Regions from separate parts of the Sphingobium sp. TomMM35A genome, predicted to be linked through region 3. Evidence: riboswitches for the same ligand, from Rfam matches in the RefSeq annotation. Region 3 holds a riboswitch; each other region holds the start of a gene.
The links. Region 3 has a riboswitch for cobalamin ahead of ACYU8T_RS15055 (TonB-dependent receptor). Riboswitches for the same ligand answer to the same signal wherever they lie in the genome.
Positions count from the first base shown of each region.

Region 1: another riboswitch for cobalamin. It lies ahead of ACYU8T_RS00500 (TonB-dependent receptor plug domain-containing protein); the one in region 3 lies ahead of ACYU8T_RS15055 (TonB-dependent receptor).
Region 2: another riboswitch for cobalamin. It lies ahead of ACYU8T_RS13335 (cobalamin biosynthesis protein CobG); the one in region 3 lies ahead of ACYU8T_RS15055 (TonB-dependent receptor).

Region 1 is NZ_BSRC01000001.1:98,439-108,298, forward strand. It holds gene ACYU8T_RS00485 (molybdopterin-dependent oxidoreductase) at 1-1,616, shown strand, start outside; gene cobA (uroporphyrinogen-III C-methyltransferase) at 1,603-2,385, shown strand; gene mobA (molybdenum cofactor guanylyltransferase) at 2,545-3,078, opposite strand; cobalamin riboswitch at 3,106-3,368, shown strand; gene ACYU8T_RS00500 (TonB-dependent receptor plug domain-containing protein) at 3,535-5,403, shown strand; gene ACYU8T_RS00505 (ABC transporter substrate-binding protein) at 5,440-6,279, opposite strand; gene ACYU8T_RS00510 (FecCD family ABC transporter permease) at 6,405-7,400, shown strand; gene ACYU8T_RS00515 (ABC transporter ATP-binding protein) at 7,394-8,173, shown strand; gene ACYU8T_RS00520 (penicillin-binding protein activator) at 8,280-9,482, opposite strand; gene rsmI (16S rRNA (cytidine(1402)-2'-O)-methyltransferase) at 9,494-9,860, shown strand, end outside.
Region 2 is NZ_BSRC01000002.1:30,498-40,357, reverse strand. It holds gene cobN (cobaltochelatase subunit CobN) at 1-151, shown strand, start outside; gene cobO (cob(I)yrinic acid a,c-diamide adenosyltransferase) at 148-753, shown strand; gene bluB (5,6-dimethylbenzimidazole synthase) at 755-1,393, shown strand; gene ACYU8T_RS13340 (alpha/beta fold hydrolase) at 1,435-2,292, opposite strand; cobalamin riboswitch at 2,424-2,649, shown strand; gene ACYU8T_RS13335 (cobalamin biosynthesis protein CobG) at 2,880-3,935, shown strand; gene ACYU8T_RS13330 (precorrin-8X methylmutase) at 3,935-4,564, shown strand; gene cobI (precorrin-2 C(20)-methyltransferase) at 4,561-5,283, shown strand; gene cobJ (precorrin-3B C(17)-methyltransferase) at 5,280-6,029, shown strand; gene ACYU8T_RS13315 (cobalt-precorrin-6A reductase) at 6,005-6,754, opposite strand; gene cbiE (precorrin-6y C5,15-methyltransferase (decarboxylating) subunit CbiE) at 6,753-7,955, shown strand; gene ACYU8T_RS13305 (cobalamin biosynthesis protein) at 7,937-8,308, shown strand; gene cobM (precorrin-4 C(11)-methyltransferase) at 8,305-9,090, shown strand; gene ACYU8T_RS13295 (cobyrinate a,c-diamide synthase) at 9,087-9,860, shown strand, end outside.
Region 3 is NZ_BSRC01000002.1:423,280-433,139, forward strand. It holds gene ACYU8T_RS15040 (malate synthase G) at 1-573, opposite strand, end outside; gene ACYU8T_RS15045 (LysR family transcriptional regulator) at 685-1,578, shown strand; gene ACYU8T_RS15050 (hypothetical protein) at 1,757-1,936, shown strand; cobalamin riboswitch at 2,148-2,394, shown strand; gene ACYU8T_RS15055 (TonB-dependent receptor) at 2,635-4,593, shown strand; gene ACYU8T_RS15060 (hypothetical protein) at 4,826-5,068, shown strand; gene ACYU8T_RS15065 (cytochrome c oxidase assembly protein) at 5,192-5,935, shown strand; gene ACYU8T_RS15070 (c-type cytochrome) at 5,908-6,336, opposite strand; gene ACYU8T_RS15075 (hypothetical protein) at 6,333-6,617, opposite strand; gene ACYU8T_RS15080 (cytochrome c oxidase subunit 3) at 6,614-7,228, opposite strand; gene ACYU8T_RS15085 (hypothetical protein) at 7,225-7,356, opposite strand; gene ACYU8T_RS15090 (cbb3-type cytochrome c oxidase subunit I) at 7,353-9,098, opposite strand; gene coxB (cytochrome c oxidase subunit II) at 9,095-9,860, opposite strand, start outside.

The DNA.
Region 1 (9,860 bases), on a different contig from region 3:
GCGGCCGCGAAGTCGGCGGCCTCGCCTCGACGCTGGCGGCCCATATGGACTTCGCGCCGGAGAATGTGGAACGCGTCGGCCGCTTCTGGGCCGCGCCCACCATGGCGACCAAGCCGGGCCTGAAAGCCGTCGACCTGTTCCGCGCCATCAACGAAGGCCGGATCAAGGCGCTCTGGGTGATGGCCACCAACCCCGCAGTCTCGCTGCCCGACGCAGGCCGGGTCCGCGAGGCGCTGGAGACCGTGCCCTTCCTCGTCGTCTCGGACATCATCGCCGACACCGACACCAGCGTCTATGCCGACGTTCGCTTGCCCGCTGCTGGCTGGGGAGAGAAGGACGGCACCGTCACCAATTCGGACCGCACCATCAGCCGCCAGCGCCCCTTCATGGCGCTGCCCGGCGAGGCGAAGCCCGACTGGTGGATCATCAAGGAAGTCGGCCGTCGCATGGGCTGGCGCAACGCCTTCGCCTATGATCGGCCCGCCGACATCTGGCGCGAACATGCCCGCCTGACCGCCTATCAGAATGATGGTGCACGGCTGCTCAACCTGCGCGCGCAGGCGACCATCGGCAACGACGCCTATGAGGCGATGGAGCCCTTCCGCTGGGGTGGCGACAAGCCCTTCGCGGATGGTCGCTTCTCCACCCCCGATGGCAAGGCGCGGCTGGTACTCGCCAAGCAGATGGACCTTCAGGAGCCGCTCCAACAGTGGCCGATGACGCTCAACACCGGCCGTTATCGCGACCAGTGGCACACGATGACGCGCACCGGCCTGTCGGCGAAGCTCGCCCGTCATCGGGAGGAGCCGCTTGTCGAAATCCATGCCGAGGACGCACAGGAACTGGGCATTGCCCATGGCGACCTGGCCCGGGTTTTCACGGCGCAGGGCAACAGCATCTTCCGCGTGGCGTTCAGCGAGGGCCAGCGCAGGGGCGAGATTTTCACCCCGATCCACTGGACCGATCAAATCTCGACCGGCGGCCGCACCGGCCTGCTCCCCCGCCCGCTGGTCGATCCCCATTCCGGTCAGCCCGGCTTCAAGCTGACGCCCGCCAGCATCGAGAAAGTCGCGACCGAGTGGAAGGGCTTCCTGATCCTGCGCGGCGAGCAGCCCGCCAGGGTTCCCTGCCTGTGGGCGACAAAGGTCACCGTGCCGGGCGGCGCGCTTTACGAGGTCGCGGGCAATGGCGATCCCGCCCGGCTCGAAGCCTGCCTGCCCAGGGGCGACCGGGTCGAGGCCGTCGATATGTCGCGTGGCACCCGCCGCGTCGCGATTATCAAGGATGGCAAGCTGGCAGGCGTCCTCTTCGTGACCCGCACCGGCCTGCTCCCCACGCGCGACTGGCTCATCGGCCAGCTTGAAGCCGAAGAGGTGGGCGCTTCCGTCCTCGCGGCGCGCGGCCCCGGCAGCCAGCCTGACAAAGGCCCGACCATCTGCGTCTGCTTCGACATCGGCCTCAACCAGATCGTCGCCGCAATTCGCGACCAGAGCCTGGTCGACGTGCCCGCCATCGGCAAGGCGATCGGCGCGGGCACCAACTGCGGGTCCTGCCGCCCCGCGCTCGCCAACATCCTCGCCCAAATCCCGCAGGAGACGCTCCATGCAGCCGAATGAACTTATCGCCCCCGGTGAAGTCTGGCTGGTCGGCGCAGGTCCCGGCGACCCGGACCTGCTGACCCGCAAGGCCGAAAAGCTGATGGCGGCGGCCGACATCGTCTTTTATGACGCACTGGTCGGCCCCGGCGTCCTCGACCTCATCCCGCAGGGCATCGAGCGCGTCAGCGTCGGCAAGCGCTCCGGCCGCCACAGCAAGGATCAGGAAAGCATCAACGACCTCCTCCTCGCCGCCGCAAAGGCAGGCAAGCGCGTCGTGCGCCTGAAAGGCGGCGACCCGTCGGTCTTTGGCCGCTCGGCCGAGGAGATGGATCATCTCGCCGCTGACGGCATCCGCACCCACATCTGCCCCGGCATCACCACTGCCAGCGCGGCGGCGGCAAGCGGCAACGCCTCGCTCACCCTGCGCGGCAAGGCGCGCGGCCTGACACTGGTGACCGCGCATCTGAAAGCCGGTGAGCCGCTCAAGCTCGACTGGGAAACGCTCGCCCGTCCCGGGGGCACGCTCGGCATCTATATGGGGCGCGCCGCCGCCGGAGAGATCAGCCGCCAGCTGATCGCCGCCGGACGCGATCCCGAGACGCCGGTGATGGTGGCGGTCAATGTCTCGCTGCCCACCGAACGCCTGATCCGGGGGAAGCTGTCGGCGCTTGCCTTTCTGGTGGCCACGATCAGCGACGAAGATCCGACCCTGCTTCTGATTGGTGAAGCGGTGGCGGGCACGACCATGCCAGTAGAGGCCGCCACGAGCGTCGCTCTTCAGCTTTGAAGACCGGCTCTCCGCGACCTTTGCCCTGAGCTTGCCGAACGCCCCCGAACTTAGTTGGAAGGAAGGGAGGGGGCTTCGGCAAGTTCAGCTCGGCGATAGGGTGCAACCCGCTCAGCACGATAAGCAACGTGCTCCTGCAAAGGCAGGAGCACGGCGCAGCTAGCTTTTTGGCAATCCGGCAAGATCCTGCGGTCGATTAATATTCGGCAGGACGATATCCGCCCGCTCCACGATCCGCGCGCCGATCCGCTCCAGCCAGCCATATATCGACCGGCTATTCTCCTCAGCCAGATGCGCGTCCAGTTCATCTGCAAGCCCCGCAGGCCAGAAACCGGCAAGTTGCTGCCCCTTCAACACCGCAGCGCCTTCTCCCGCCAGCGCCTCCACCAGCGCCGCCGGATAGAGCGGCATGTCACACCCGGTCGTCAGCACCGCGTCATAGCCTTCGTCCCGCGCATGATGCAGTGCCGCGTTCAGCCCGCCCAGCGGTCCCATATCAGGCGCGGGCCGGTCGGAGAGGCTGGTCATCCCCTCGACCGTCCGCCCGCAGACCACCACCGTCTCCACATGCGGCGCGATTGCTGCTACCGCATGTTCAATCAGCATGCGCCCATCCGGCATCAGCGCCAGCGCCTTGTCGCTCCCGAACCGGCTTGATCGTCCCCCGGCAAGCACAGCGCCCAGTAATCGCATCGATCCACTCCTTGGCAGAACCCTCGCTTTCCCCTATGGCGCGCGGCGTGAGCGGGCAACCGCTGACGATAAGATCGCGCCGGAAAGGGAATGCGGTGCGGACGGCTCATCCGTCCAAATCCGCAGCTGCCCCTGCAACTGTAAGCGGTGAGCGCGATGCACCCGGAAACCCGCATGCCTTCAAAAGGGGAAGGCGAGGGGGACCAGCCACTGGACACGCGTCCGGGAAGGCCCGTGCATCGCCGCGACGACCCGCGAGCCAGGAAACCTGCCGGCGCATGGTCGCTCTTGCCTGGGTCCAGGGATCGGCCCGGGCACGGTTTTCCGTCTGAGCGACGAAGCGGCGCAGGGCCGCATCGGTGCGCGTGACGGGATTGGCGTCTCCCTCCCTCGCGCACCGGCCGCTCGCGCGGACGCCCTGGCCTCATGTCGCATGGCGCTCAGGGAAGACAGAATATGTTCAAGACCGGAATCTCGCTGCTGGCGCTCCTCGCCGCCACCCCAGCGCTTGCCGAAGACGCAGACGAAATCGTCGTCACCGCGCTCGGCATCGAGCAGCCGACCGATGAAGTCGGGCAGGCCGTGACGGTGATCGATGAAAAGACGATCGAGACGCGCCAGAATGTCAGCGTCGCGGACCTGCTGATCACCACGCCCGGCGTCCGTTTCAACCGCGCCGATGCCGTGGGCGGCGTCACCGGCATTTCGATCCGTGGCGCGGAAACGACGCAAACGCTGGTGCTGCTCGATGGCGTGAAGATCAATGACCCGAGCGTCATTGGCGATGCCTACGACTTCGGCAATCTGCTCACGGGCAACATCCGCCGCATCGAAGTGCTGCGCGGCTCCAATTCGGTGGTCTACGGCAGCCAGGCGATCGGCGGCGTGGTCAACATCATGTCGGCCGAGCCGGGCGAAGGCGTTGGCGGCAGCGCATCGGTGGATTATGGCTATGCCGACACGCTGAATGCAAAGGCTGACATATCGGGCAGCACCGGCATCGCATCGGGCAGCGCGGGCGTCGCCTATTTCCGTACCGATGGCATCTCCGCGGCACAGGGCGGTACGGAGAAGGACGGTTATGAAAATATCGCGACCCACGCGAAGCTGAAGCTCGCCTTCACCGACAATCTCAGCCTCGACCTGCGTGGCTATTACATCCATGCGGACCTCGATACCGACATCTTCTTTGGCGCGCCGGCTGAATCAAGGGATAGCAGCAAGCTTGACCAATATGTCGGCTATGCGGGGCTCAACCTTTCCTCTTTCGACGGCAAGTTGACGCAGCGTGCGGCGGTGACCTGGTTCCGCAATGACCGCGACTATTTCTTCGCGCCCAGTTCCGCGCCTGACTATGGCTATTCAGGCACCAACCTGCGATTTGAATATGAAGGCGTCTATCAGCCGGTGGATCAAGCCAAACTGGTCTTTGGCTACGAGCATGAGCGGCCCAAATATGACTCGTTCTTCTACGACTTCTTCACAGGCGATAAGGTCGTCAGCGGAGCAGAGGTAAACATCGACAGCGTCTATGCGCTTGCGGTCGTAAAGCCTTTTGTTGGCTTGTCGGTTACCGGCGGCGTACGCCATGACGATCACAGCCAATTCGGGGGCGCCACCACCTTTGGCGCCAACGCCAACTACACGCCCAATGAAGGCCGCACCAATATCCGCGCCAGCTATGGCGAAGGCTTTCGCGCACCTTCGCTGTACCAGATCTACGACGCCACCTATGGCAATCTCGACCTCAAGCCCGAACGGTCGAAAAGCTATGACATCGGCTTCGATCAGAGCCTGGATGAGGGCCGCGCGATGATCTCTGTCACCGCGTTTCGCCGCGACACCCGCGACCAGATTTATTTCGACGGCTTCGCCCTTCCTTTCGGCCGCTATGTCAACCTCACCCGCACCCGTGCAAAGGGCGTGGAAGCAGCCTTGACGCTGAAGCCCGTCGATGCGCTGACGGTCATAGCGGCCTACAGCTATATCGACGCTGTCGACCGGTCCGAAGGCGGGCTCAACGAAGGCAAGCGCCTTCCCCGCCGCGCAAAGGATGCCGTCAGCGTCTCGGCAGACTATGATTGGTCGTTCGGCCTGTCGACTGGCGCAACGGTGACCATGGTCGGCGACAGCTTCAACGATGCCGCCAACACCCAGCGTCTCGACGGCTACGCCCGGCTGGACCTCCGCGCCTCGCTGCCGATCAACGAGCATCTGGAGATTTACGGCCGCATCGACAATGTCACGGACGAAGAATATGCGACCGTCTATGGCTACAGCACCTATGGCCGATCGGCCTATGGCGGCGTGCGTGTCCGCTTCTGACGGTGAAAGATGAACGGGGTGGGCGGCCGCCCCGCTTCATCGCCGGGGCGCGGCCTTTGGCTGCGCCCTCTCTTTGCCCGCAGCATCCGCCTGGGCAATGATGCTGCGCGCGGCCTGCACATAGGCGGGGCCGCCGCAGACCGTCCAGGCCTGGGGCACACGGATGCGGGGGATGGATCTCAACGCGGGATGGTGCAGCATCTCCGTCCCCTGATCGACGATGTTTTCGCTGCCTTCTTCCACGATCAGATAGTCGGGCTTGGCTGCGATCATCTGTTCCAGCGGCACTTGCGCCAGCGCGGGCTTGCCGAGCTTTTCCGCCAGATTGACGAGGCCCGCGCGCCGGATCAGTTCATCGACCAGGGTGCCCGTGCCCGTCATGTAGCCGCGTCGCTGATAATAGGCCGCGACCCCGCCGCCCTTGCGCCGGGGCAGGGCGGCAAGATCGCGCTCCATGCCCCTGATCAACGCTTCGCCGCGCGCGCGCTGGCCGACCGCCGCCGCGACCTGACGAACCTGATCGCGGATTGCGGCGAAGCTGGTTGCGCTCGCGAGGCCCAGCTTGCGCCATCGCCCATCGGGCGCGCCGACCACGCCGCCTGTGCCATCAGGAAAGCCAATCACCAAGTCGGGCCGCAACGCCAGCACCTCTTCGGCCGGGCGCTTCAGCACCGGAAAGCGCCGCGCCTTCGCCACCGCTGCCGACAATTCGGGATCATGGCCATAGGGGCTCAACGCCGCGATCTGACCCGGATCGGCGAGCGCCAGCACATATTGGTCGGCGCAGGTGTTGAGCGACACGATGCGGCGTGGCGGGGCAGGGGCGGCGCTGGTGAGGCTGAGCGCACAAAGCGCCGCGATGATCTTTCCGCGCATCAATCCTGCCTCTGCAACGTGCTGGGCTCCTGCGAAGGCAGGAGCCCAGCTCAAGTGAAGCAACTGGGCTCCTGCCTTCGCAGGAGCACTACGACCTGTATCAGCGGCCTTGGAGTGCGCAAGCCATGAGCGCGCGCCGCCATCCGCTTCTGCTCCCGGTTCTCACCGCGCTGACTCTCATCGCAGCGCTGGGCTCGCTCACGCTGGGCGCCGTTCCGCTTTCACCCCCTCGCATCCTTGCCGTCCTGAGCGGCGGCGGCGATGAGGTCGCCCGCGCCATCCTGATCGATCTGCGCGTGCCGCGCATGCTGCTCGGGCTGATCGTCGGCGCGATGCTCGGCCTCGCCGGAGCGGCATTGCAGGGCTATTTGCGCAATCCGCTGGCCGAACCTTCGGTGCTTGGCGCATCCAATGCAGCCGCGCTCGGGGCGGTGGGCGCGCTCTATTTCGGGCTGGCGCAGCTTCATCCAGTGATCCTGCCGATCCTGGCCATCACCACCAGCCTGATCGCGATCGGCGCGCTGTTCCTGCTGGCCGGGCCATCGGAAAGTCCTTTGACGCTGATCCTCGCTGGCATTGCCGTCGCAACGCTCGCCGGGGCGGGGATCAGCCTGTCGCTCAACCTGTCGCCCAATCCCTTCGCCGCGATGGAGATCATGAGCTGGCTGATGGGCAGCCTTGAAAATCGCAGCTATGCGCATGTCTGGATCGCCTTGCCCTGCGTGCTTGTCGGAGCCGCGCTGCTGATCGCGGACGGGCGCAGTCTCGACGCGCTGACCTTGGGCGAAGAAGGCGCGCAGGCATTGGGCGTCGACCTCACCAAGGCGCGGCTGCGCATGATGCTGGGTGTCGCCATCGGCGTCGGTGGCGCGGTCGCGGTGTCTGGCGCGATCGGCTTTGTCGGGCTGATCGTGCCGCATCTCGTCAGGCCGCTGACTGATCGCTCGCCGTCGGCGATCCTGCTTCCGTCCTTGCTCGGCGGCGCGGCGTTATTGACGCTTGCGGACATCGGCGTGCGGCTCATTCCCACCAGCAGCGAATTGAAGCTGGGCGTTCTGACGGCGCTGTTGGGTGTGCCGGTCTTCCTGGTCCATCTGATGCGGGAGCGGCGGCTATGGTGACGATCCGCACGCAGGAGCTGTCGGTGCGCCTTGGCCGTCATGCTGCGGTTCGCGGCGTCACTACGGCGCTGGAGCCGGGGCAGCTGGTCGGCATCATAGGTCCCAATGGCGCGGGCAAATCGACGCTAATCCGAGCGATGCTCGGCCTTGCGCGCGTGGAGAGCGGAACGGCGTCGATCAATGAAAAGCCGATCGCCAATATCGGCCGCAAGGACATCGCGCGTGTGGTCGCCTATCTGCCGCAGGGGCAGACATTGCACTGGCCCTTGATGGTGGAGCGGCTGGTCGCACTGGGGCGGATGCCGCATCTGGGCCCGCTCTCGCGGCTGTCGGCAGAGGATGAGGCGGTGGTCGATGCGGCGCTTGCCCGCGCGGATGTGTTGCACCTGAAGGGGCGGATCGCGACAGAATTGTCAGGCGGCGAACGGGCCCGTGTTCTCCTCGCCCGCGCATTGGCGGTGGGAGCGCCCTCGCTCATCGCTGATGAACCGCTTGCCGCGCTTGATCCGGGGCATCAGCTTGATGTCATGGACTTGCTGAAGGCCGAAGCGCGGGCAGGATCGCTGGTTGTAACCGTGCTGCACGACCTGGGCATGGCGGCGCGATATTGCGACCGGCTGCTGTTGATGGACCAGGGGCGGCTGGTCGCGGACGGCAAGCCGATGGACGTGCTGACGGAGCAGAGCCTTGCCCAAGTCTACGGCATTTCCGCGTGCATCGATGCGAATGGCGAATGGCCGCTGATCCTGCCCACGGGGCGGATCAAAGGCTAAGCGCTACCTCCGTTCGCCCTGAGCTTGTCGAAGGGCTTCCCCCCTTGGAAGACAAGGGCTTCGGCAGGCTCAGCCCGAACGGAAGAGTTTGGGCGAAAGGTGGTTACTACTCCCCGAAAGCCTTCGGTGCCGCAGCCACCACCGTGTAGGTGCCCGCACCAATCTCCGACACTTCCAGCGCTCGCTCGGCTATCCCGCTGCGTCCGAAGCGGAACGCCCCGTCGATCCCGGAAAAGCCGCCCGCATCGCGCAGCCGCGCCGCCGGGAAGGGGGTGCCGGGCCGCCAGTCGCGCGCGATGCGCACGGTCAGCAGCACCGCATCATAGCCCAGCGCCGACAGGCGGAACGGCGCGCTGCCGTAGCGCGCCCGATATTTGCTCGCCAGTTGCCCGTAGAGGCCGTCCGACACGCTGGCGAACCAGGCTCCCCGCAGCGCGGGGCTGGAGCCGAGGCTGCTGTCCGTATTCCACAATTCCGTGCCAAGCAGCCGCGCTGTCGCGCCGCCATTCTTCCGCACGATGGGGGCAAGCTGCAAAGCCACCCGCCCGCTGTCGGCGATCAGCAGTGCGTCATAGCTGGACGATGCCTGCAACTTCTTGACCGCCGCCGTCATCGACGCTGGCGTCCGGTCGAAGGTCTGCATCGATACGACCGTGCCGCCCGCGCCCTCTACGGCGCGCAGCAGCGATGTGCCGGAACGCTCGCCATACATGCCCTTGGGCACCAGCGCGGCGAACTTCGACAGTCCCTTGCCCTTGGCGAAGTCGACCACGCGCTCGATCGACTGGCCGGGGATGTAGCCCATGATGTAGACGCCGTTTCCGGCAACGCTCACATCGTTGGAAAAGCTGATGACCGGCACGTTAGCCCGCGCCGCGATCGGCCCGACGGCCCGCGCGTCTTCTGCCAGCAGCGGGCCCAGGATCAGGCGATTGCCTTCCGCCAGCGCCCGGTTCGCCGCCGCCGCCGCGCCCATGCTGGTGTCATAGGTGGTGATGCGCACCTTGTCCGCCTTGGTATCCAGGAGGGCGAGGGTGGTGGTATTGGCGATCGACTGGCCGACGCCCGCATTGGGGCCGCTCATCGGCACCAGCAGCGCGACGCGGTGCCGCTGCGCATCGGTGGGCAGGCCCTGCGTCACGTCGGGGCCGGTCGGGACAGGCTCGGAAGGACGGACGGGCGCGGGTCCACGCGGCACGATCGACTGACAGGCAGCGAGCGCCAGGGCGCTGGCGGCGAAGAGGATGCGCGCGCCGCGCTTCATTGCCGCGAACATGTCCGCTTGCCGGAGGGCATCCGTCTCTGTCATCTGGCGTCCTTATGGAAAATACAACTTCGGGGCTGGAACCCGGGCTTTACATCGTTGCAGGGCCGATCGGCAACCTTGGAGACCTTAGCCCGCGCGCGGCCGATGTCCTGCGCCGCGCCGATGTGATCGCCGTGGAAGATACACGGGTGAGCGCACGGTTGCTGCGTCACGCCGGGTCGGATCGGCCGATGATCCCCTATCATGACCATAGCGCCGAAGGGGTCCGCGCGCGCCTGATCGAGCGGATGGCGGGCGAATCAGTCGCGCTGCTTTCAGACGCGGGCACGCCGCTCATCTCCGATCCGGGCTACAAGCTGGTCCGCGATGCGCGCGCGGCGGGGCGGAGCGTTGTGACGCTGCCGGGGCCCAGCGCCGCCA
Region 2 (9,860 bases), 390 kb from region 3:
AGCCGTGCGCGCCTTCATGGCCGAAGCCAACCCCGCCGCGCTGCGCGAAGCCGCGGCACGCCTCCACGAAGCGCTGGACCGGGGGCTGTGGCGCCCCCGTTCGAACAGCGCCGCCATGATCCTTGCCCAACTGAAGGAAGATCGCCCATGATCGAACGCACGCCGGAACAGCATGCCGAAAAGATGAAGAAGAAGCAGGCCGCCCATGACAAGATCATGGCGACCAAGACGCAGGAAAAGGGCTTGCTGATCGTCCATACCGGCAAGGGCAAGGGCAAGACGACCGCCGCGCTCGGCATGGTCATCCGCGCCATCGGCCATGGCAAGCGGGTCGGCGTCGTCCAGTTCGTAAAGGGCGCGATGACCACCGGAGAAAAAGCGGTGTTCGATGCGTTTCCCGATAATGTCACATTCAAGCCGATGGGCGAAGGCTTCACCTGGAACACGCAGGACAAGACCCGCGACATCGCCCTTGCCCGCGAAGCATGGGATGAGGTCAAGCGGATGATTGCCGATCCGGCCTATGATATGGTGCTAGCGGACGAACTGAATATCGTCCTGCGCTACGATTATCTGCCGGTCGAAGAGGTGCTGGAAGCCGTGACGAACAGGGACGAGATGAAGCATGTCCTCATCACAGGCCGCAACGCGCCCGAGCCCCTGATCGAGGCGGCGGACCTCGTCACCGAAATGACGCTGATCAAGCACCCCTTCCGCAGCGGCGTGAAGGCGCAGGCGGGGATCGAATTCTGACATGAGCGGTCCCGCCATCACCCCGATCGACAGCGCGCAGTTCGAGGCGCTGGTAAGGGCGCGAAGGGACATTCGCCATTTCAGGACGGACCCGATCGATGAGACGGACGTCGAATGGCTGCTCAGCATGGCGCATCGCGCGCCATCAGTGGGCTTGTCGCAGCCGTGGCGTTTCGTGCGTGTGGAAACCGTGGAGCTACGCGAGCGACTGGCCTGTCATGTCGACCGGCAGGTCAAGGAAGCGGGCAAGGAATATGATGGCGATCAGGACAAGCTCTATCGCAGCCTGAAGCTGCACGGCTTGCGCGAGGCGCCGGTCCTGTTCGCCGTCTATTGCGACGATGGGACGGAGACGGGCCATCATCTGGGTGCGGTCACGATGCCAGAGGCGCGGCGTTACAGCTGCGTCATGGCGGTGCATACGCTATGGCTGGCGGCGCAGACGCGGCGCATCGGCATGGGTTGGGTGTCGATCATGGAGCCCGAAGGCGTGAACGCGATGCTCGATATTCCCGCAAGCTGGGAATGCCTGGGGCTGCTCTGCCTTGGCCGGGCTGTCAGTGAAGAGGATGTACCGGAACTGGAACGGCGGGGCTGGGAGCAGCGGACCGACTGGCATTCCGTGGTGGTGCGGCGTTAGTTCCGCATCCGCATCCGCTCCCCCGTTCGGACCGAGATCAGCTATTCACCCCGGAGGAAATCCAGCGCCAGCGTTTCGAAACGGTCCTTGTGCTCGATCATCGTCCAATGGCCGCAGCGCGGGAAGACGTGCAGTTCGGCATTGGGGATGATGCGCATGGGCAGCAGCGCGCCGTCGAGCGGACTGACCTTGTCATCGCGGCCCCACATGATGAGCGTCGGCGCCTGGATTTTGCCAAGATAGCCGATACGCTGCGACACGCCCGGCCCGCTCATCGACTGGGCGATGAAGCCGAGGGCGGCGCGCGTGTACATCTTGCGGCTGCTTTCCATCGTCACCGGTTCCAGCGCCGCCTTGTAGCGCATGTCGATCAATTCATCGGTGATGATCGATTTGTCGTACACCATGGATTCGAGCCAGGCGATGATGTTCTCCCGCGTCGGATCTTCGATGAAATCGACTAGGCGGGTCAGCCCTTCATTGGGGAAGGTCGAGGTGATGTTGAAACCGATGCCGCCGATCGTGATGTAGCGCAGCACGCGGTCGGGATGAGATGCCGCCAGATGTCCGCCGACAATCCCCCCATAGCTGTTGCCAACAATATGGGCGCGGTCGATGCCAAGGCCGTCCATCAGCGCGACGACTGCGTCGCGGGCTACTCCCACCGGGTCGCCATCCACGGGATCGCTCTTCCCATATCCCGGTGCGTCCAGGATGATGGTGCGGAAATGTTGGGAGAAGAAGGGCAGATTGCCCCGAAAATTCGCCCAGCCGGTGACGCCGGGGCCCGACCCATGGAGCAGCAGCAGCGCAGGGCCTAATCCCGCTTCATGATAATGAAGCCGCCCCTTATCCGTTTCCAGGAAGCGGCTGGTGCCTTCGAAGCTGAAATCGCCCATCTTTTCCTCTCCATTTTTGCACTATTTGGCGAGGGCGTAGCGGCGATGCGCGATGGACGCAAGGAAGCGGGCGTTGACTACTTCCCTTTCGCCTGCATCGTCATTATGAAGCGCGTCGAGCCGGGTTCGTCCGGTTCATCGATCGCGCCGGTGCCCCGGTATAGGGGCTTAAATGGGAATGCGGTGCGGGAGGCTCTCTCCCAAATCCGTGGCTGTCCCTGCAACTGTGAGCGGCGAGCGAAGCATGGACCGGCCAGTTCTGACAATGGGACGGCCAGCCACTGGAGCGATCCGGGAAGGCCCCATGCCAAGCTGTGACCCGCAAGCCAGGAGACCTGCCGGAGCAAAGGTCGCTCTTGCCATGATCCAGGGGATGGTCACGGCTCGGTTCTCCGTTTGAGCGACGAATTTCGTGCGGCTGCGGCCGTGCAGGCGAGCGGCTTGGCCGCCTTCCTGCGCGCGCCGTCCGCTGGTCGTGGCGCAAGTGCTGGAGGGCTGAAGCAATGCAGGAGCAGATGCGGCGTGATACCGCCAGCACCGGCACGCGCCACGGTGTGCGCGGCTGGTGCCCGACGGCATGGCGGCCGATGATGGCGGGCGACGGGCTGCTGGTGCGGGTGCGTCCACCGCTTGGCCGGATGAGCCGGGAACAGGCGGTAGGATTTTGCGAGGCGGCGCTTACCCTTGGCAATGGCCATATCGACGTCACGAACCGCGCCGCCTTTCAGATCAGGGGCGTGGCGGAGGCTGACCATCGTGCGCTGATGGAGCGATTGATCGCTATTGGACTCGCGCATGCCGATGAGGAGCGAGACGCTCACGTTCCTATACTGATCAACCCGGATTGGCATGAGGGCGATGATAGCGCGCTGATCGCGACGGAACTGACGGCGCGCCTGCGCGAACTACCGGACCTTCCCGCGAAGGTCGGCTTCGCGATCGACGCTGGCCCTGCCCCGGTGCTGAGCGACGCGTCGGCCGATTTCAGGGTGGAACGGGCCGCGAGCGGCGCGCTGATCCTGCGGGCGGACGGGCGCATAAAAGGTACTCCGGTCAACACGGCAGACGCGGCGGAAGGGTTGATCCGCATGGCCCATCGGTTCATGGCAAGCGGCGGCGTTCAGGCTGGCCGCATGGCGCGGCACAATGTCCCGCTGTTTGAAGAGGCGATCGAGGCGCCTGCCCCGGCACGTTCCCGCGCCGCGGCCTTGGCGGATGCACCCGGCCCCTTTCATGCCGCGCCCTTCGGCCGGATCGAGGCGGCGGAACTCCTCGCCATCATCGTCGATGACGCGCGTGCGGTGCGGGTCACGCCATGGCGAGGGTTGGTGCTGGAGGGCAGCGGCGCACCTGCCGACGATCCGTCCGACCCGCGCCTTGCCGCCGATGCCTGTCCGGGCGCTCCAGCCTGCCCGCAGTCGAGCGTCGCCACCCGTGAACTTGCCGCCCGGCTCGCGCCCTATGTGCCGGGGCTGCACGTGTCCGGTTGCGCCAAGGGCTGCGCCCGGCCGTCGCAGGCGGCCGTCGTCCTGACCGGGCGGGAGGGCGTCTTCGACCTTGCCCTCAATGCGCGCGCGGGTGCGCCGCCGCTGCACGCGGGCCTGTCGCCTGATCAGATCTTCGCCCATTTCGGAGCCCATTGATGCCGCATCTTTATGAAACAGACGGCGCGGAAATCTATCGCCAGTCCTTCCGCATGATCCGCACGGAATCCGCGCTGGACCGCTTCTCCGCCGAGGAGGAGCGGGTTGCCGTGCGGATGATCCATGCCGCGGGCATGGTGGGTCTGGCGCCGCATATTCGCTTCTCGCCGGGATTTGCCAAAGCCGCGATCGCCGCGCTGGAGGCTGGCGCGCCGATCCTGTGTGATGCGCGAATGGTGTCGGAAGGGATCACGCGCGCCCGCCTGCCTAATGGCAACGCGATCATCTGCACCCTTAACGATCCACAAGTTCCAGACCTCGCCCGGTCGATGGCGAACACCCGGTCGGCGGCCGCGCTCGAACTGTGGCGCCCCCGTCTGGCCGGAGCGGTTGTCGCGATCGGCAACGCTCCTACCGCGCTATTCCACCTGCTCAACATGCTGGAAGACCCCGCCTGCCCACGCCCGGCGGCGATAGTCGGCTGTCCTGTCGGTTTCGTCGGCGCGGCGGAATCGAAACAGGCGCTTTGGGAGAACCAGCCCGTGCCCTGCTGCGTCGTGGAAGGGCGGCTGGGCGGCAGTGCGATCACGGTCGCGGCGGTCAACGCGCTGGCGAGTGCGGCGGAATGAGCGGGACGATCCATGGCGTGGGGCTCGGTCCCGGCGCACAGGACCTGATGAGCGTACGCGCAGACCGTCTGATCCGCGAGGCGCGCCACATCGCCTATTTCCGCAAGCCCGGCCGTCACGGCCATGCCCGCAAGATTGTCGATGGACTGCTTCGTCCGGATGCAGTCGAATATGCGATGGAATATCCGGTGACGACCGAAATTCCGGTGAGCGATCCGCGCTATAATCAATGCCTGTCGGCCTTTTACGCGGAGTGCACCGCCCATCTGCACGGCCTGGTGGAAGCGGGCGAGGATGTGGTCGTGCTCTGCGAAGGCGACCCTTTTTTCTACGGCAGCTTCATGCATCTGCACAGCCGCCTCTCTCCGCTCGCGCCTGTCCGGATCGTGCCCGGCATCACCGGCATGTCGGGCGCCTGGACCGCGAGCGGCACGCCGATCAGCTGGGGCGACGATGTATTGACGGTGCTGATGGCGACCTTGCCGGAAGAGGAGCTGGCGCGGCGCATCCGTGACAGCAATGCGCTGGTTGTCATGAAGATCGGCCGCAACCTCGCCAAGCTGCGCCGCGCGGTGGAGGCGGCGGGCAAGGACGACTGCGCCTGGCTGGTCGAATATGCGACCATGGCGGATCAGAAGATCACGCCATTGGGGCAAGCGCAGGCGGTCACCAGCTATTTTTCCATCCTGTTGATCCATGGACAGGGGCGGCGGCCATGAGCGGATGGGTAGCGGTGGCGGGCCTGGGTCCGGGCGCTGAAGCACTGGTGACGCCGGAGGTGACGGAAGCATTGGCCGAGGCGACCGACCTGGTCGGCTATGCGCCTTATGTCGCGCGGGTGGCGGATCGCGCGGATCTGGTGCGCCATGCATCGGACAATCGGGTTGAGCTGGACCGGGCAGCGCATGCGCTGGAACTCGCGGCGGCGGGGCGGCGCGTGGTGGTGGCGTCCTCGGGCGATCCGGGCGTGTTCGCCATGGCGTCCGCATTATTCGAAGCGCTGGAGGCCGGGCCGCAAGCATGGCGCGCGATCGACATTCGCGTGCTGCCGGGCATCACCGCCATGCTCGCCGCCGCCGCGCGGGCGGGCGCGCCGCTGGGCCATGATTTCTGCGCAATCAACCTGTCGGATAATCTGAAACCATGGGCGCTGATTGAACGGCGGCTGCGCCTTGCCGCGCAGGCCGATTTCGCGATGGCATTTTACAACCCCCGGTCGAAGGCGCGGCCTGATGGCTTTGCGCGCGTGCTCAATCTGTTGAGGGAGGAATGCGGTGGGGATCGGCTGATCCTCTTCGCTCGCGCGGTATCGACGGCCGAGGAGCAGTTGCGCGTCGTGACGCTGGCCGAGGCGGCCCCTGAAATGGCGGATATGCGCACGATGGTGATCGTCGGGTCAAGCCGGACGCGGTTTATCGAAGGAGCGCCTCGCCCGATCCTCTACACGCCACGATGGGCCGAATGATCAATCCACGCCAGCACGTCGCTGATGTCATGGACGGCTCGCGCCTGCGGCATGGGGGGGCGGTCGATCATGATGACCGGCAGGCCGAGCGCTCGCGCGGCGTCGATCTTGGCGCGGGCACCCTCCCCTCCCGCATTCTTTGCGACGACCAGATCGATGCCCTGATCCCGCATCAGGGCAAGGTCGCCCGCCAGCGTGAAGGGGCCGCGATCCACCAGCAAATGGTGGCGCGGCAATGCGGGCGGCGCATCTGGCGCATCGACGAACCTCAACAGATATTGATGCTGTGGCTGCGCGGCGAAGGCTTCGACATGCATCCGACCCAGAGCGAGCATCACGCGCCGCGCCGGGCCATCGAGCGCGCGGACGGCGCTGGCGATATCAGGGACGTGGGTCCAGCGGTCGCCGTCCACTGCCTGCCATTCCGGGCGGGTGAGCATCAGATGGGCGACATCAGAAGCACGCGCGGCGGCGGCGGCATTGGCGCTGATCGCAGCGGCGAAGGGATGGGTGGCATCGACAAGGTGGGTGAAAGCCCCCGCGTTCAGGAACGCCGCCAAGCCGTCGGCACCGCCAAAGCCGCCGACGCGGATCGGCACCGGCTGTGCACGGGGATTGCCGGTGCGCCCGGCATAGCTCAGCGTCGCCTGTTCGCCCCGCTCGGCCAAGGCTCTGGCGAGCGCGCTCGCTTCCATGGTGCCGCCAAGGATCAGGATGTTGCGCATGGCGACTGAAGTTCCCTGGCTGACGATCATCGGCATAGGCGAGGACGGGGCGGAAGGCTTGTCCGACACCGCACGCGCGGCGCTGGAAGAGGCGCGCCTCATCATGGGCGCTCCGCGCCAGCTGGCGCTGCTGCCACCCCTTAAAGCGGAACGGCTTAACTGGCCAGTGCCATTCGATGATGGGGTAGAGGCCCTGCTTGCCCGGCGTGGAAAGCCGACGGTGATGCTGGCGTCGGGCGATCCCTTCTGGTTCGGCGCTGGCATCAGGGTTTCGCGGCATCTGACGCCCGGCGAGTGGATTGCGCATCCTGCACCATCGACCTTCTCGCTGGCGGGTTCCCGTTTGGGCTGGGCGTTGCAGGATGTGACCTGCCATGGCCTCCACGCCGCGCCGCTCGATCGGTTGAGGCCCATGCTTGCGCCGGGACGCCGCGCGCTGGTGCTGCTGCGGGATGGAGCGGCGGTGCAGGCACTTGCCGCCTATCTGGCAGAAACAGGCTTTGGCGCGTCAAAGCTGCACATCATGGAAGCCCTCGGTGGACCGCGCGAGCGTATCCGGTCGGAGGAGGCTGACAAGCTCGCCTTCGAAGATATCGCGCATCCCGTGGCGGTCGGCGTTGAAATTTCGGGCGACGGCGAGGCGATGCCATGTGCAAGTGGCCTTGCCGACAGCTGGTTCGAACATGACGGGCAGATCAGCAAGCGGCCCGCCCGTGCGTTGACGCTGTCGGCGCTCGCCCCGCGTCCTGGCGAGACATTGTGGGATATCGGAGCGGGATCGGGATCAATCGCGATCGAATGGCTGCTAAGCCATCCGTCCACGCAGGCGCTGGCTTTCGAAGCTGACCCAGTACGCGCCAAACGCGCGGTGGCCAATGCGCGGCGGTTGGGCGTGGATCGGCTCCTGCTGGTCGAGGGACGCGCTCCGGCGGCGCTGGCAGGACGGGTACGGCCCAACGCGATCTTCATCGGCGGCGGTCTGAGCGATGCATTGATCGAAACGATCATCGCCTTGCCAGGCGAGCGCACAAGGCTGGTCGCCAATGCGGTGACGTTGGAATCGGAAGCGCTGCTGGCGCGCTGGCATGAGCGGCTGGGCGGCGAGTTGCTACGGATCGAGATGGCCAGCGCCGCGCCGATCGGCACCCGGCGCGGGTGGAAAGCCGCCTATCCGCTTGTGCAGTGGAGCGTCACGCTATGATCGTGGCGGGTTTCGGCTGCCGCAGCGGGGCTAGCGAACGGTCCTTGCAAGCGGCGCTCGGCGCGCATGGCGAAGCCGTCGCGGCGCTGGCGACGCTGACGCATAGGCAAGCGCTGCTCGCTCCCCTCGCCAGCGCCTTGGGTCTACCACTAATCCTTGTCGATCCGGCGGCGGTCGCGGCGGTGAACACGCCAACCCAATCTGCCGCCAGCCTCGCCGCCTATGGCACCGGCAGCGTGGCCGAAGCGGTCGCCCTGATCGCCGCAGGCCCCGGCGCACAATTGGCCGCATCCCGCATCATTTCGCCCGATGGCCAAGCCACCTGCGCGCTTGCCCGAGGAGTATCGCCATGACCGTCCATTTTATCGGCGCTGGCCCCGGCGCGCCCGACCTCTTGACGCTACGTGGCCGCGACCTGATCGCGGCCTCCCCCGTCTGCCTCTATGCCGGGTCGCTCATACCCCGGGCGCTGCTCGACCACTGCCCGGCGGGCGCGCGGATCGTCAACAGCGCGCCGCTGACACTGGACGAAATCATCGCCCTGATCGCAGAGGCGGATGCGGCGGGCCAGGATGTCGCCCGGCTGCATTCAGGCGACCTGTCGGTGTGGTCGGCGATGGGCGAGCAGATCCGCCGTCTCAAGGCGCTAGGCATCAGCTATACGGTGACGCCGGGCGTCCCCTCCTTCGCGGCGGCGGCGGCCGCTCTGGAGGCGGAGCTGACCCTGCCGGGGCTAGGCCAGTCGCTGGTCCTCACGCGCACGCCGGGTCGGGCAAGCGCCATGCCGCCGCGCGAAACGCTGGCGGCCTTCGGCGCGACGGGAGCGACGCTGGCGATCCATCTTTCGATCCATAATCTGGCGCAGGTGGTGGCGGACCTCGTACCGCTCCATAGCCCAGACTGCCCGGCGGCGATCATATGGCGAGCGAGCTGGCCCGATCAACGCGTGGTTCAAGGAACACTCGCCACCATCGAGAGTCTGGCGGCCGGCGGGCCAGAGCGGACGGCCATCATTCTTGTCGGGCCGGTGCTGGGCGACACCGATTTCGCAGAAAGCCAGCTTTACGCGCCCGGTTACGACCGGCGATTTCGGCCAGCGACGGCGGACTCGCCCTTCGCCGGATCGGACGAATGACGCCCGGCATCCTCATTGCCGCACCGCGATCGGGATCCGGCAAGACGGTCATCACATTGGGGCTGCTCCGATCACTGAGACGCCAAGGCGTGGCCGTCCAGCCCTACAAATGTGGTCCGGATTATATCGACACGGGATTTCACCGGCTGGCGAGTGGGCGGTCTTCCCTCAATCTCGACAGCTGGGCAATGGATGCGGCCATGCTCCAGGGTCTCGCCGGTGAAGCGGCGGACGCAGAGCTGATCGTCGCGGAAGGCGTGATGGGGCTGTTCGACGGCGCGCCAGCACGGGGGGCGAGCGGCAATGGCAGCAGCGCCGACATAGCCGCCTTGCTGGGCTGGCCTGTCATCCTGATCATCGACGCGTCGGGCCAGAGCCAGTCGGCAGCCGCCATCGCCCAGGGATTCCGCACGCTCCGCCCCGATGTCGGCGTGGCAGGCGTCATCATCAACCGTGTCGCCAGCCCGCGCCACGAAGCGATGATCCGGCAGGCGATGGAGGACATCGCCATGCCAGTGCTGGGCGCTATCCCAAGGTCGCCTGCCCTCGCCATTCCCGAACGGCATCTGGGGCTTGTTCAACCGAGCGACCTGGAACAGGCGGACCGGATGATCGACGCCATCGCAGACCTGATCGAAGCGCATATCGATGTTCCAGCTCTCCAGGCGGCAGCGGACGCCCTCCCGGCCCTGCCTCCTGCCGCTTATCACTGTCCGCCGCCGGGGCAGCGTGTCGCGTTGGCACAGGACGCGGCCTTTTCCTTCACCTAT
Region 3 (9,860 bases):
CTCGCCCCCGGTCCACTCCGCCCAGCTTCCCTCCGTCAGCGGAACCGCCCGGTCCAGAAACGCCTTGGCCCAGGCAATCACCTGCGCGCCCCGCGCCGGATCATGGCCCTTGCCCGCCGCCACGCCCGGGATCGCGTCCGTCCCATAAAGCGCATCATACAGGCTTCCCCACCGCGCATTGGCCGCGTTCAACAGGAACCGCGCATTCAGGATCGGCACCACCAACTGCGGCCCCGCCAAGCTCGCAAGCTCCGCATCCACCCGGCCCGACCCGATGGAAAAGGGCGCAGGCTCCGGCACCAGATAGCCGATCTCCGTCAGGAAAGCCCGATAGGCCTCCGCATCGAAAGGCCGCCCCGCATGCTCCCCGTGCCAGGCATCGATCTGCGCCTGAAGAGCATCACGCTTCTCCAGCAAAGCCGCATTGCGCGGCGCGAACCGCGCGAAGATCGCAGCAGCGCCTCGCCAGAACGCATCCGCCACGATCCCCGTCCCCGGCAGCACATCCTCATCGATAAAGCGCGCCAGTTCGGCGGCCACCATCAGGCCCGATTTCTCGATCATACCGTCCATCGGCAACTCTCCATCACGAAAAACTATGGCCAAAATCTATAGACCCGCCGCCATCCTCGCACTAGATGATAAAGGTTCAAAGCATCTGTTCCTCACAGGAAAAGATCATCGATGGACCCCGACTATCTTCTCTTCGCCCGCGCGGTGGAAGCAGGCAGCCTCTCAGCCGCTGGCCGCATGCTCAACATCTCGCCCGCGATGATGTCGAAACGCCTCTCTCGCCTCGAAGCCCGCCTCGGCGTCCGCCTCATCCATCGCACCACGCGCCGCCTCGCCCTGACGGAAGAGGGCGCCAGCCTTCACCGCGATCTCGTCGCCATCCTCGACGCCATTGCCCACGCGGAAGAGCGCGTCACCAATCGCCACCGCACCGCGTCAGGCCCGCTGCGCATCTCCGCCCCCACCTCCTTCGGCCGCCTCCATGTCGCCCCCCATGTCGGCCGATTCCTGGAACAGCATCCGCGCGTCGACCTCCAACTCAACCTGTCCGACGCCTATGAAGACCTGCTCGCTGAACGGATCGACCTTGCGATCCGCATCACCAGCGACATTCCCGCCCATCTGGAGGGGCATCATCTCGCCGCCAACCGCCGCATCCTCTGCGCGAACCCCGCCTATCTCGCCGCCCACGGCACGCCGGAAGGGATAGCTGACCTCTCCCGCCACCGTCTGCTCGCCGCCGAAGGACAATTGCCATGGCGATTGGTCAACGGGCGCGCGCGCAAGCTGATCGACGGCCAAAGCCATGTCCGCACCAACAGCAGCGAAATCGTGCGCGAACTCGCCCTGACCGGCGTCGGCATCGCCCTGCGCTCGCTCTGGGACGTGGGCGATCTGATCGCGGACGGACGCCTCGTCCGCGTCCTTGAACCTTGGGAAGGCCCCGCCGACCTCGCCGTCCACGCCGTCCACCCCCGCGCGGCGGGCCGCCCTGCCGCCGTGGACACCTTCATCGCATTCTTGCGCGAAAGCTTCCGCGCCGCGCCGTGGAACAGGGGCGGTTGATAGAAAAAGGCAGGCGGGCTCCCGCTCAACCCGCTGAAAAGCCAAAATTCCATTATGCGAAAATTCGCCAGGCTCCTGTCAAAAAATAGAAGCTTTCCGGCGTTAACCTGCGTAATGGCAGCGGGAAAGGCCGATGTTATCGTTCGAGCCATAAGAAACTTGAGAGAGGATATGGGCCATGCGCCCCAATGACGCGTCACATTTTTCCGCCTGCGCCGCCCAGGAAGCGCGGCAAGCCAGGGAAGCCCGCCTACGCGGCGCCGACCAGGCAACCATCGCCCTCCACAATGAACGCGCCGTCCGCTACCAGGCCATGGCCCTCCGCCTCCAGCGAGAACGAGGCACGACCCTGAACTGATCTTGGCGCGAAGGCCCAGCACCACCATTCCCCTCTCCCCTTCAGGGGAGAGGGTGCCGAGCGAAGCGAAGGCGGGAGAGGGGACTGTAAAGCAACCAGCGCCGCCCCCCTCTCCCCACCCCTCTCCCCTAAAGGGGAGAGGGAGCAATCCCCACCACCCCCCCTTGCCCCACACCCCCACCTCCGCTATCGCCCCCTCACCCGGGCAACCCCCGGGCATGATCGCGCCGGTGCCTCGAAAGAGGCTTAAAAGGGAACATGGTAAGGAAGGCATCCGCCTCCCCAAGCCAGGGCTGTCCCTGCAACTGTAAGCGGCGAGCGCGATGCACATCGCCCCACCTCACAGGCAGGTTGGGGCAAGTCACTGGGCCGGACGCTAAATCCTGCGAGGCCTGGGAAGGCCGTGCATCAAGCGATGACCCGCGAGCCAGGATACCTGCCAGCGTCTGGTCGCTCTTGCCTTGGTCCAGGGGATGGCCGCGGCACGGTGAACTCCGTCTGAGCGACGAATGAGCGGCAAGAGGCCGCTTCGGTGACGCTGGCGGCCGCCTTGGGGGCGTCCGGCCGTCGGCGTGCGCCGGTCGTCGCCTGACGACAGGTCTCTTGCCGGATGTCGCCAGACGCCCGGAGTGCATGATGTGAAACTTCCCGATCATTTCCACCGCGCCGCCTGGGCGCTGACCGCCACTCTCCTCCCCCTGCCAGCCTTTGCCGCCGAAGCGGCCGACGCGGGCGAAGACGCCAGCGCCATCATCGTCTTCGGCCGGGGCGAGGACAAGATCGGCACCGCCCATGCGGCGAGCGAAGGCAGCGTCGGCGGCGCTGACCTTCTCGTCCGCCCGCTGCTGCGCGTCGCCGAACTGCTCGAAGCCGTGCCGGGCATGGTCGCGGCCCAGCATTCGGGCAGCGGCAAGGCCAATCAATATTTCCTGCGCGGTTTCAACCTCGACCATGGGTCGGACTTCACCACCTATATCGACGGGGTTCAGATGAACTTCCGCAGCCATGGCCACGGCCAGGGCTATCTCGACCTCAACGGGCTCATCCCGGAAATCATCGCGCGTGAGGATTTTCGCAAAGGTCCCTATCGCGCCGATGGCGGCGACTTCGCGCTTGCGGGCGCGGCCTATATGACCACGATCGACGGCTATGACCGGCCATGGGTCGCGGCGGAGGGCGGCTCCTTCGGCTGGCGCAGGCTGGCGTCGGGCGGGACCGTAAAGGCGGGCGCGGGCCATCTCACCCTGGTCGCGCAGGCCAAGGCCTATGACGGGCCATGGCAGGAGCCTGAACATCTGCGCCATTATGCGGGCTTCGCCAAATATACGCTCCCCACAGGGGCCGGGAAGATCGACGCCACGCTTCACGCCTATCGCGCGACATGGCGCCCGACCGAGCAAATTCCCGAGCGCATCGTAGGCACGCCGCTCTGCCCCGATGTCTTCTGTTCGCCCGATCCGTCCGCGCGCGGTGAAACCACCCGCATTATCGGCAATCTCGCCACCATTCAGCCGACATGGCGCGCCAATCTTTATGCCCAGTTCTACGACTGGACGATGTTCTCGAACCCCACTTACACCGACCCCGACGGCACCAGCGCGCAGATACAGCAATTCGACCGCCGCTGGGTTCTCGGCCTCACGGGCGAAAAGCGCTGGGATGCCGATCCAGCGCTGCAACTGAAGCTCGGCACGGAAAACCGTTATGACGCGATCGGCAATGTCGGCGTCAACCGAACCGCAGGGCGCGCTTTCCTCTCCTCGCTTGGGCGCTATCGCGTCAACCAAGGCTCGGCCGCGCTTTATGGCGAAGCGACCGTCACGCCCCTTCCCGGCCTGCGCATCACCGGCGGGGTGCGCGGCGACTATTATCATTATGATGTCCGCAGCCGGGACGCCGTCGCCGCCGCGTTGGGTGAAGGCAGCGGCTCGGACACGCTCGTCTCTCCCAAGGCGTCGGCCGCATGGGCAATTACCCCGCAGGTCGAACTCTATGCCAATTGGGGCCGGGGCTTCCATTCCAACGATGCGCGCGGCGCGGTCAATGTGGACACGCCTGTTCCCATGCTCGTGCGCGGCACCGGCAAGGAACTGGGCGGCCGCCTTCAGCTTCCCGGCTTCACCTTCACCGCAACCTATTGGTGGCTGAACGTCGGCAGCGAGTTGCGCTTCGTCGGCGATTCCAACGCGGTCGAACCCAGCGGAGCCAGCCGCCGCCATGGCTATGAGCTTGTCGCCTTCTGGCGGCCACTCCCCTGGCTTGCCTTCGACGGCAATTACACCGCCAGCCACAGCCGCTACACCAATGGCGATCATATCCCCAACGCCTTCAGGAACGCAGCGTCCGCCGGGGCGGCTATCGTCCTCGATCCATGGGAAGCCAGCATCCGCGTCCGCCATCTCGGGCCCTCTCCCCTGATCGAGGATAATAGCGTGCGCGATCCCGGCAGCACTGTCGTCAATGCCCGCGCCGCCTGGAAGGGGAAGCGGGTGCAGATCTATGCCGAACTGCTCAATATCCTGGGCAGCCGGGACAAGGACATCGCCTATTATTACGAATCCTACATCCCCGCCGCCGATGCGGAGCCGGTCGAAGGACGGCTGAGCCGCGTCGTCGAACCGCGAACGGTGCGCGGCGGCGTCAAGTTCCTCTTCTGACAGTTGAAGGCGAAGGCTGGTCGTTGGCAGGAGACCGGCCTTCGCGATCAACGACTTACTTATGGGACGGAAGTGTTCGTAAAGTAAAAGCCAGACATTCTTTATTTAAACAGGTTAAAAGTCTTGGAGTTCAGCATGGAAATTTTGGGCTATGGTTGACGCGCTTTCGCCGCTGTGCAACTTTCCCTTACGGCAATCTGGACAAAGAATCAGTTGCCAGGAGAGGATGTCCATGACCCACCCACCTTTGCGGGGCGCCGTTTTTCACGCCATCTTGCGCGACTGCCTGGAAGCGCAGCGCGCGCCCAAGGAAACCGAAATACAACTGGTAGCCTGCAAGATTTGGCAGGACAGTTTCGCTGCAATATCGCACAAGAACTGGCATGATCTCGTGCCGGGCAGCGAAGAATATGAATATACGCTCAACGCCGCCCGCATGGCCTTTGGCATCCACGCAGCCAACAGCGCCGCCTGAATTTTTGACCTTCAGGTTAATTTTCGGCCCCAAATCTCCAAAAACCCTTTCAATTCACCATTTCCTTCATGGGAACGATCCTCCCCCTCACGACTTGGTGATGGAAACAGAGGATCGTCCCGGTTGGAAAATCCCACCCCCTATTGCGGCACCGCTCCCCTGCCCGCGGAGTTCTGGACCCGGTGGAACTGGGACCCGCTATTGCTGCTGGCCATCGCCGCCACACTCTTTCTCTCCCTGCGCCTTCCTCCCCCTTCCCGAAAACCCGCGATCGCCTTCACCGGCATCTGGGCGATCCTCTACATTTCCCCTTTCTGCGCGATCGGCTCGGCTCTCTTCTCCGCCCGGTCAGTCCACCATCTCGTCTTGATCCTGATAGCCGCCCCCCTGCTCGCCCGCGCGGCAGCCATGCTCCCCAAACGCGGATCGCTCGCCAGCTGGACGGTTCTTCAGGCGCTGGTCCTCTGGTTCTGGCACGCTCCGCCAGCATATGATCTGGCGCTGTCCAATTCCGCCGCCTTCTGGCTGATGCAACTCAGCATCCTTCTCTCCGCCACCGGCTTCTGGCACGCTCTCGCTCGCTCGGAACTCCCCGGCCGGATCATCGCCCTGTTCGCAACCATGATGCAGATGAGCTTGCTCGGCGCGTTGCTCGCCTTTGCCCAAAGCGCCCTCTACCGCCCGCACTGGCTGACAACCCAGCCCTGGGGCATGAGCCCGCTGGACGACCAGCAGCTTGCAGGCATCCTCATGTGGATTCCCGGCGGCACGCTCTATCTCGCCGCCGCCCTCTTCTACGCCTGGCACATGCTTGCCGAACAGCAGGATGACGGGCCAGCCTATGTTTCCCTGGGCGAAAGGGTATAGAGATAAGCGGCGATGTCGCGCGCTTCCTTCTCCCCTATGCCCATGTTCGGCATGGCGTTGCCCGGCACCACCGATTGCGGATAGCGGATCCACCGCACCAGCGCGTCCGGATCGTTCCGCAGCATCCCCGCCACGGTTTTGCGCGCGGCGAAACCAGCCAGGGAGGGGCCCACCGCCCCACGCGATGCCGCTATGCCAGGTATCTCATGACAGGCGCTACATTGCCTCGCCACGATCGCCCGCTCGCCCCGTTCCACAACGCCGCCCGTCAGCGCCTGCGCATGCTCTTCCTGCCTGCTCATCTCCTGCCGCTGTTGCACGGCGAAGCTGCCAATCGCTCCCACGGCGCCAAAGCCAGCCAACACCGCTACAAGCCACAAGCTGCCAGGAACGCGCCTCATGCCCGGCACCCCTCCAGGATCAGCAGAGCCAGAGCCTGGAACATCAACGCCAGAAAGAATATCCCGACCCACAACAACGCACCCCATTTCCCCGGCGCCAGCCTCACCAGCCCCCAGGAAGCAGCGCCAGCGATCAGCAAAAACAGCGCAATCCCAGCGCCCGGCCAATATGTGCCCGCTCGGCACCAGGCATGCAGGAAAAAGCTGATCCCCTGCTGGCTCGCGAACCAGAGCAGCGGAGGCCCGGCGAAAAGGATGGCGTAGCGCGCGTTCCTGCTCATGCCAGCCTCGGCGCCCAGTAGATCAAGGCATAAAGCGGCAGCCAGCTGAGCTCGACGAACCGCCAGTAATTCGCATTGTCCTCCACATCAGCAAACTGCCGGTCGCCCACTTCATGCGTGTGCAGCCAGAGCGCGAGCACCAGCGTGTCTCCCCAGTCGGTGATCAGATGAACCGTGTGCAGGATCATCAGCATCCACAGCACCGACCCATAGGCATGCTCATCCCAGCGCAGCCCCAACGCAGTGAACTCCAACGCACGCGGTATGAACAGGAGAAACGCGGCCAGCGTCATGATGATGATGCCGATACGCACAGCTTTCTCATCCCTCGCCCTGGCCTTCTTGATCAGCCAACGGTTCGGAATTTCACTGAGCAACAGCCCGATCGTGAAGACGATGCCCCAGACCAGCTGCGGAGGCGCGAACCCCTTCGGCGGCCAATCGGAACCCGCCACCATCAGGTAGAGATAAGACCCGCCCGCCAGCAAAAAGGCGGTTCCTTCGATCAGCATGAAACCGGCATTGCCCCACCAGGCAAGGCTTGCCGGACCATCCTTGCTCTCCGGCAAGCTCGACAGGTCCCCCTGCACATAAACTGGCCGATCGGTCATGCCCGCGCATCCTTCCGCCGTGGCCGCGTGGGCCAGAACCAGGCCGTCAACGCCAGCGCCAGCGGCACAGCGCCCCAAACCAGCGCCCAGGGCGTGTAGATGCTGCCCACGAACAAGGCTGATGTCACCAGCGCAGCGACCAGCGGCCAGATGGACGGCCCGGGACTTGGCTGGCGATATTGGGGATTGGCGTCCACCAGGGACGTGACCAGCGCTTCCCGGCATCGGCCGAAAGACCCCGCATCACCGGGAAGGGCTCAAGCGGATTGTCCCACATCGGCGCGGCGCTCTTCACCACCGGCACGTCGGCGAAGGCATAGTTGGGCGGCGGCGAACGGGTTGCCCATTCCAGCGTCGACCCGCCCCAGGGGTCCGCGCCTGATCTTTTCCCGCGCCAATAGCTGATCAACGCGTTCGCCACGAAGATCGAAGCTCCCACCGAAGCGATAACGGTTCCCCCGGTCGCCACCAGGTTCAGATCACCCCAGCCCATCTCCGGCCCATAGGTATAGATGCGGCGTGGCATGCCCATCAGGCCCAATATGTGCATCGGAAAAAAGGCGATGTTGAAGCCGCCAACGATCAGCGCGCAACTTACGATGCCCCAGCCATCGGACATCAACCGGCCCGTTGCCTTGGGATACCAATAGGTGAAAGCGCCAAATAGCGGGAACATCGCTCCGCCGATCAGGACATAGTGAAGGTGCGCGACCACGAAATAGGTGTCAGTGAGCTGCAGGTCGAGCGGCGCCGACGCCGTCATGATGCCGGACAGCCCACCGACCACGAAGGTCAGGATGAATGCGATGATCCACAGCAATGGCGTGCGGTAACTTGGCTTGCCAAGTGCGATCGTAGCGATGAAGCAGAATATCTGGATACCGGCAGGCAAGGCGATCGCCATGCTCGCGGCCGTGTACAGCGCGTTACCGACCTTCGGCAGGCCGACGGCGAACATGTGATGCACCCAAAGCCCAAATGCCAGGATCGCGATGGCGAGCATCGACAGCACGACCGGCACATGACCGAACAGGCGGCGGCGGGAGAAGGTCTCGACGATCGCCGACACGAAGCCTACCCCCGGCAGGAAGATGATGTAGACTTCTGGATGGCCAAAGAACCAGAAGAGGTGCTGAAACAACAGCACGTCGCCACCGCCAGCCGGGCTGAAGAAATGGGTGGATACCAGCCGGTCCGCGATGAGCATCGACGTCACCAGCATCACCGCTGGCAAGGCGACAATCGTCATCACCGCCGACACCAGCATGGCCCAGAGAAAGGCTGGCATCTTCGCCAGCGTCATGCCGGGCGGCCGCATCTTCAGGATCGTGACCGCGACATTGACCGACACTGCCAGCGCCGCCACCTCCGTAAAGGTGATCATCTGCGCCCAGATGTCGGCGCGGTGGCCGGGCGAATAGGATGGGCCCGAGAGTGGAGGATATTCGAACCAACCCAGGTCCGGCGTCACGCCCAGCGTGTGCGGCACCCACAGCATCATCACCCCGCCCAGGTACAGCCAGTAGCTGAAGGCATTGAGCCGCGGGAAGGCCATTGTCCGCTGCCCCAGCATCAAAGGCACCAGCCACATGGCCATGGCTTCCATGACCGGCACGGACACCAGAAACAACATGGTGGACCCGTGCAGCGCAAAGGATTCATTATAAAGCTGCGCCGTCATCCGATGCATCTGCGGCTGGCTGAGCTGCACCCGCATGTCGAGCGCCAAAAGTCCGGACAGGATCAGCAACGCCATCGCCGTCAGAACATATCGGGCGGCGATCCGGCGCGGATTGACGGTGGTCAGGAAGCCCCAGATGCCGGGCGGGTCCGACCATGTCGCCTGAAGCTGCTCATGGTGCTGGCTCATCGCAGCGTCTCCAGATAGCTGGCGACGGCTTCGGCGTCCTGCGGCGACAGGTCGCTCGGGGGCATCGACGTCCCCGGCTTGATCGCCTGCGGCTGAATGATCCAGCCACGCAGGCTGCCATGGGTCATCGGCGCAGTCCCAGCTGCAATGGTCCGGCGAGATGCCACATGCGTGAGATCAGGCCCGACCCGCCCCCGCGCCTCGGTGCCGCGCACTTGATGGCAAACCGCACAACTGGCGCTTTCGAAGACCTTACGCCCAGCAGCCACGCCTTCCCCGGGCGACACAGGTCGCGCCTGTTCAGCGAGCCAGCGGTCGAACTCATCGACCTGCTCGACCTTCACGGCCAGCGCCATATTGGCATGCTGCGTCCCGCAAAATTCGGCACATTGCCCCCTGAACCAGCCGTTCGTGCGGCCGGTCACGGTCATTCTGTTTATCTTGCCCGGGATCATGTCCATCTTGCCCGCGAGGTTGGGCACCCAGAAACTATGGATCACATCCGCCGCACGCAGTTCCAGCAGCACGGGCACGCCAGCGGGCAGGTGGAGTTCATTCGCGGTCTCTATCCACCGCCCATTTCCCGCCTGATATTCGATTCGCCACCACCATTGATGCCCGGTGACGCGCACCTGCAACGGGACTTGCGGTCTCTGCCCCAGCGACCGGTCGGCGAGAAAGCTCGCAACTACCAGCAGGATGAGGCCGAGCAGTATGAACCCGACCCATCCCGCCATCAGCTTGTGATAAGGCTGCTCGCTC